DNA from 2 places in the Streptomyces sp. NPDC006335 genome. Region 1 is predicted to be linked to the other one. Evidence: predicted binding sites of a transcription regulator. Region 1 holds the regulator's gene; the other holds the start of a gene.

Region 1 (3,359 bases):
TGCCGGGCTCCTCGACCACCAGGCCGGGCTCGGCGGGCACCTCGGGCACCGGCTTCGGCTTCTTCCACGGAGGGGTCAGGTCGGCGGAGTACTGGCGCATTCGGATGACGATAGGAGAACCACGCGGGGGATCACTACGACACGCCGAAGCGGGCAGCCAGCGCGTCCCGCTGCGCCCGCACGAAGGCCGCGTCCACCACCGCTCCGTGACCGGGCACGTACCGCGCGTCCTCGCCGCCCAGGTCGAGGAGCCGGTCCAGCGCGGCGGGCCAGTGCGCCGGTACGGCGTCCGGGCCCGCCTGCGGTTCGCCCGACTCCTCGACCAGGTCGCCGCAGAAGACGACCTCCGGGGAGCCGGGCACGAGGACGGCGAGGTCGTGGGCCGTGTGGCCGGGGCCCACGTTCGCCAGCAGGACCTGGCGGCCGCCGCCCAGGTCGAGCGTCCACTCGCCGGAGACGTGATGGCGGGGGGACACGAGGGCGTCCACGGCCTCGTCGGCCACCGACGACTCCAGACCGTTGCGCACCGCGTCCGCCCGCAGCTCCGCGCGGCCCAGCCGCCCCGCCAGCACCGTCTCCACGCCCACCGCGCCGAACACCTCCGCCCCCGCGAACGCCGCCGCACCGAAGACGTGGTCGAAGTGGGGGTGGGTGAACGCGAGATGGGTCACACGATGGCCGGCCAGTTCCTCGGCCTGCGCGCGCAGGCGAGCGCCCTCCGCGAGAGAGGAGCCCGCGTCGACCAACAGGGCCGTGTCCTCGCCGATCACCAGGCCCGCCGTACAGTCCCAGCCGGGCAGCCGGCACCGCCCCACCCCGGTCGCGACCCGCTCCCACCCGAGCTCTTCCCAAGTCACCGTCATACCGCGACGCTAGCCGTACAGGCCTCATGCCAGGACCAGCCTTGCCCAGGCAGTACCCCACCGCCGTACACTGGCTCGGGAGTGCTGGCACTCGGACGGACAGAGTGCCAGGCGAGGCGCCAAGGGAAACGACCGCTGGAGGTGTGCGCGATGCTGAGTGAACGCAGGCTTCAGGTGTTGCGCGCGATCGTCCAGGACTACGTCGGCACCGAGGAGCCGGTCGGGTCGAAGGCCCTGACCGAGCGGCACAACCTGGGAGTCTCCCCGGCGACCGTCCGCAACGACATGGCGGTCCTGGAGGAGGAGGGGTTCATCGCCCAGCCGCACACCAGTGCCGGGCGCATCCCGACCGACAAGGGCTACCGGCTGTTCGTCGACAAACTGGCGGGCGTCAAGCCGATGACCGCGCCCGAGCGGCGCGCGATCCAGAACTTCCTCGACGGCGCCGTGGACCTCGACGACGTCGTGGCGCGGACCGTGCGGCTGCTCGCGCAGCTCACCCGGCAGGTCGCCGTCGTGCAGTACCCCTCCCTGACCCGCTCGACCGTGCGGCACGTGGAGCTGCTCTCGCTCGCCCCCGCGCGCGTGATGCTCGTGCTGATCACGGACACCGGCCGGGTCGAGCAGCGCATGGTCGACTGCCCGGCCCCCTTCGGGGAGGCCTCGCTGGCCGATCTGCGGGCGCGGCTCAACAGCCGGGTCGCGGGGCGGCGGTTCGCCGATGTGCCGCGGCTCGTCGAGGACCTGCCCGAAGGCTTCGACGCCGAGGACCGGGGTACGGTCTCGACAGTGCTCTCCACTCTCCTGGAGACGCTCGTCGAGGAGAACGAGGAGCGGCTGATGATCGGCGGCACCGCCAATCTCACCCGCTTCGGACATGACTTTCCCCTCACCATCCGGCCCGTCCTGGAAGCTCTCGAGGAGCAGGTCGTGCTCCTCAAACTCCTTGGCGAGGCGGGGGATTCGGGCATGACCGTCCGTATTGGTCATGAGAACGCCTACGAGGGGCTCAACTCCACTTCGGTGGTGTCGGTCGGCTACGGTTCGGGCGGCGAGGCAGTCGCCAAGCTCGGCGTGGTCGGACCGACCCGCATGGATTACCCGGGAACGATGGGAGCGGTACGCGCAGTGGCACGGTACGTCGGACAGATCCTGGCGGAGTCGTAAGTGGCCACGGACTACTACGCCGTTCTCGGCGTGCGCCGCGACGCGTCGCAGGATGAGATCAAGAAGGCGTTCCGCCGGCTCGCGCGCGAGCTGCACCCGGACGTCAACCCGGATCCGAAGACCCAGGAGCGGTTCAAGGAGATCAACGCCGCTTACGAGGTGCTGTCGGACCCGCAGAAGAAGCAGGTCTACGACCTCGGCGGCGACCCGCTCTCGCAGGGCGGCGGCGGTGGCGCGGGCGGCTTCGGGGCCGGTGGGTTCGGGAACTTCTCGGACATCATGGACGCGTTCTTCGGTACGGCCTCGCAGCGGGGTCCGCGCTCGCGCACCCGGCGCGGCCAGGACGCGATGATCCGGCTGGAGATCGAGCTCGACGAGGCGGCCTTCGGCACGACGAAGGACATCCAGGTCGACACGGCGATCGTCTGCACCACGTGCAGTGGTGAGGGCGCGGCGCCGGGCACCTCCGCCCAGACGTGCGACATGTGCCGCGGACGCGGTGAGGTGTCGCAGGTGACCCGGTCCTTCCTGGGCCAGGTCATGACGTCCCGCCCGTGCCCGCAGTGCCAGGGCTTCGGCACCGTCGTGCCGACCCCGTGCCCGGAGTGCGCCGGCGACGGCCGGGTCCGCTCGCGCCGCACGCTGACCGTGAAGATCCCGGCCGGTGTGGACAACGGCACGCGGATCCAGCTCGCGGGCGAGGGCGAGGTCGGTCCCGGTGGCGGTCCCGCCGGTGACCTCTACGTCGAGATCCACGAACTCCCGCACTCGCAGTTCCAGCGGCGCGGCGACGACCTGCACTGCACGGTCACGCTCCCGATGACGGCGGCGTCCCTCGGCACGAAGGTGCCGCTGGAGACACTGGACGGCATGGAGGAGGTCGACATCCGTCCGGGCACCCAGTCCGGCCAGTCGATCCCGCTGCACAGCCGGGGTGTCACCCACCTGCGCGGCGGCGGCCGGGGCGACCTCATCGTCCACGTCGAGGTCCAGACCCCGACCAAGCTCGACCCGGAGCAGGAACGACTGCTCCGCGAGCTGGCCAAGCTGCGCGGCGAGGAACGGCCCACGGGGCAGTTCCAGCCGGGGCAGCAGGGGTTGTTCTCGCGGTTGAAGGACGCGTTCAACGGGCGTACCTGAGCCGGGTGAAGGTTGGATTCGGACTTGTCTGGAGGACGTGACAACATGCCGTCATGTCCTCCGCACTGACCGATCTCTTCCCTCATCCGATCGTGCAGGCCCCCATGGCGGGCGGCGTCTCCGTGCCGCGGCTCGCCGCCGCCGTGTCCGACGCGGGAGGGCTCGGGTTCCTGGCCGCCGGGTACAAGA
Region 2 (3,359 bases), on a different contig from region 1:
TCTTCTCCTTCAGCTCCACCTCGGTGGCGGCGCCGACCTTGATCACGCACACGCCGCCGGCCAGCTTCGCGAGGCGCTCCTGGAGCTTCTCGCGGTCCCAGTCGGAGTCGGTGTTCTCGATCTCGGCCTTGATCTGGGCGACCCGGCCCTGGACGGCGGCGGAGTCACCGGCGCCGTCGACGATCGTGGTGTCGTCCTTGGTGACCGTGACACGGCGGGCGGAGCCCAGCACGTCCAGGCCGACCTGGTCGAGCTTGAGGCCGACCTCCTCGGAGATGACCTCGGCGCCGGTCAGCGTGGCCATGTCCTGGAGCATCGCCTTGCGACGGTCGCCGAAGCCGGGGGCCTTGACGGCGACCGCGTTGAAGGTGCCGCGGATCTTGTTGACGACCAGGGTCGACAGGGCCTCGCCCTCGACGTCCTCGGCGATGATCAGCAGCGGCTTGGAGGCGCCCGCCTGGATGACCTTCTCGAGGAGCGGCAGCAGGTCCTGGATCGAGGAGATCTTGCCCTGGTTGATCAGGATGTACGGGTCGTCGAGGACGGCCTCCATACGCTCCTGGTCGGAGACCATGTAGGGGGACAGGTAGCCCTTGTCGAAGGCCATGCCCTCGGTGAAGTCCAGCTCCAGACCGAAGGTGTTGGACTCCTCGACGGTGATGACACCGTCCTTGCCGACCTTGTCCATCGCCTCGGCGATGAGCTCGCCGACCTGCGCGTCCTGGGCGGACAGACCGGCGACGGCGGCGATGTCGGACTTCTCGTCGATCGGGCGGGCGGTCGCGAGGAGCTCCTCGGACACGGCCTTGACCGCGGCGTCGATGCCCTTCTTCAGGGCGGCCGGGGAGGCACCCGCGGCGACGTTCTTCAGGCCCTCGCGCACCAGCGCCTGGGCGAGCACGGTGGCGGTGGTGGTGCCGTCACCCGCGATGTCGTTGGTCTTGGTCGCCACCTCCTTCACCAGCTGGGCACCGAGGTTCTCGTACGGGTCCTCGACCTCGACCTCGCGGGCGATGGTGACACCGTCGTTGGTGATGGTGGGAGCGCCGAACTTCTTGTCGATGACGACGTTGCGGCCCTTGGGGCCGATCGTCACCTTGACCGTGTCGGCAAGCTTGTTGACGCCGCGCTCGAGGGCGCGACGGGCGTCCTCGTCGAACTTCAGGATCTTCGCCATGGGAGCGGTTCAGCCCTCTCGGAAAATGTGGGTGAAACGAACTGCGCCCCAGACGCCCGGCTTCATAAGGTGGCGGGGGCCCGGGGCGCAGCTCACAAGCAAAATGTGCTTGAGGTGTCTTACTTCTCGATGACCGCGAGCACGTCGCGGGACGAGAGGACGAGGTACTCCTCGCCGTTGTACTTCACCTCGGTGCCGCCGTACTTGCTGTACAGCACGATGTCGCCGACCTTCACGTCGAGCGGCAGGCGCTCGCCGTTCTCGAAGCGGCCCGGACCCACGGCGAGGATGACGCCCTCCTGGGGCTTCTCCTTCGCGGTGTCCGGGATGACCAGGCCAGAGGCGGTGGTCTGCTCGGCGTCGAGCGGCTGGACCACAATGCGGTCCTCGAGCGGCTTGATGGCAACCTTGGAGCTGGTGGTCGTCACGATCCGACCTCCCCCTTCGGAGATCTCACGGGGTTAACTGTCTGAGGTGGCGACCAGGTGGATCCGTCGTCGCGGGTGCCGGACCTGCCCGTCGCTGTGTTGGCACTCTCCAGGGGGGAGTGCCAGACCTGAGACTATGACCGCGATTAGCACTCGGTCAAGCGGAGTGCCAATCGCGTCTCCGGCCGTGGCCTCCGGAGCACCCCTACAGGTAGTCCTCCAGCCGCCCCACCGTCAGCCCGCGCCGCTGGATCTCCCTCAGCAGCCTCGTCGTGCGTTCCGTCAGGGTGGGACCCGTCGTCTCCGCCGATGTCACCGAGACGATGTCGCCCGCCCTCAGCCCCCGTCTCTCCCCCTGCGCCGACACGCTCCACAGCACCACCGCCGACAGCCCGCAGTCGGCCGCCGCGCGCAGGGTCGTGCGGTCGTACGTGCCGTAGGGCGGCCGGAACAGCCGCGGGCGGATGCCGAAGCGGGAGCGCACCTTCTCCTGCTGGCCGCAGATCTCGGCGCGCTGTCCGGCGTACGGCAGGCCGCGCAGGGCGGGGTGGTCGAGGGTGTGGTTCTGGATGCTCGCGCCGACCGACTGGAGGCGCGCGAAGTGGCCGTACCCGGGGCCGACGACGCTGTCCGTGAGGAACATGCTGACGGGCAGCCGCAGTTCACGGACCAGCTCGACGAACCGCGGGTCCTTCTCCGCGCCGTCGTCGTAGGTGAGGAAGACGACCCGGTCGGACGTCGGCACCCGCTTCGCCACCGGCGGCAGGCCGCCGCGGCCCACCGGCGCGCGGGCCGGCATCCGCGGGGGCGCGGGCAGCGGGGCCGTCAGCCCCCAGTGGCGGTACGGCCGTCCGTCCGCCTGCACCGGGCCGTGCGACCCGACCCGCTGGGCCGCCTTCTTCCCCAGCCGTTCGATGGGGTCGACGGACTGGGCGCAGCCGGCGAGGAGTGCGGCCGCCAGCCCCGCGGCGACCAGGGTCCGCGGTCTCACAGGTAGTCCTCCAGGCGTGCGACGGAGTACCCCTCGGCCGTGACCTTGTCCAGGAAGCGGCGGACCATGTCGGTCATCGTGCCCTTCCAGTCCTCCCGGCCCCGGAAGTGGCTGAGCACGATGTCGCCGGGGTGGATCTCCCGGTCCCACTCGCGGTACTCCCAGTGGTCGACGAAGACCTCCTCGTTCCAGATCGGCGCGTACCTGATGCCGCAGGACTTCGCCGCGCGCAGGGTGTCCTCGTTGTAGTTGCCGTAGGGCGGCCGGAAGAGCGCGGGCCGTGTGCCGTACCGCTTCTCCATGACGTCCTGCATCCCGCAGATCTCGCGCTTCTGGCGGGCGTACGACAGCGCGGGCAGGTAGGGGTGGTGGAGGGTGTGGTTGTTGAGGGCGACCCCCCTGTCCCGCATCTTCCGGAAGTACCCGTAGTCCTCCTTCACCAGGTAGTCGCTGAGGAAGGCGGTGTAGGGGATCCGCAGCTCGCTCATCATCCGCAGGAACGCGGGGTCCTTCTCGGCGCCGTCGTCGATGGTGAGGAAGACGATCTTCTGCTCGGTGGGGACGGTGGTGAAGACCGGCGGCAGCCCCTTCTCCTCGTGGCCGTCGACCTCGAAGCCCTCGCGGGTGGTGACGCGGGGCTTGGTCACGGGCGCCGGCGGGGCCGTCAGCGGGACCCTCTTCAGCCCCCAGCGCCTGGCGGCGGCGATCCGGGTCTGTTCGGCGCGGAGCCTGGCGGCCCGGATGGCGGTCTTGTCGGCCTGGA

What was found. Region 1 encodes HrcA, which represses chaperone genes, less so after heat shock. Its sites were predicted from a motif close to TTNGCACTCNGNNNNNCNGAGTGCNAA; they were not measured.
Region 2: the regulator HrcA is predicted to act here: its motif matches at 1,752-1,778, upstream of groES (co-chaperone GroES).

Annotation. Positions count from the first base shown of each region.
Region 1 covers NZ_JBEXQX010000001.1:1,049,148-1,052,506, reverse strand. The annotation lists gene ABZ098_RS04765 (DUF3097 domain-containing protein) at 1-100, opposite strand, end outside; gene ABZ098_RS04760 (MBL fold metallo-hydrolase) at 135-863, opposite strand; gene hrcA (heat-inducible transcriptional repressor HrcA) at 1,014-2,030, shown strand; gene dnaJ (molecular chaperone DnaJ) at 2,031-3,170, shown strand; gene ABZ098_RS04745 (nitronate monooxygenase) at 3,224-3,359, shown strand, end outside.
Region 2 covers NZ_JBEXQX010000002.1:289,651-293,009, reverse strand. The annotation lists gene groL (chaperonin GroEL) at 1-1,177, opposite strand, end outside; gene groES (co-chaperone GroES) at 1,297-1,605, opposite strand; gene ABZ098_RS07330 (polysaccharide deacetylase family protein) at 1,811-2,596, opposite strand; gene ABZ098_RS07325 (polysaccharide deacetylase family protein) at 2,593-3,359, opposite strand, start outside.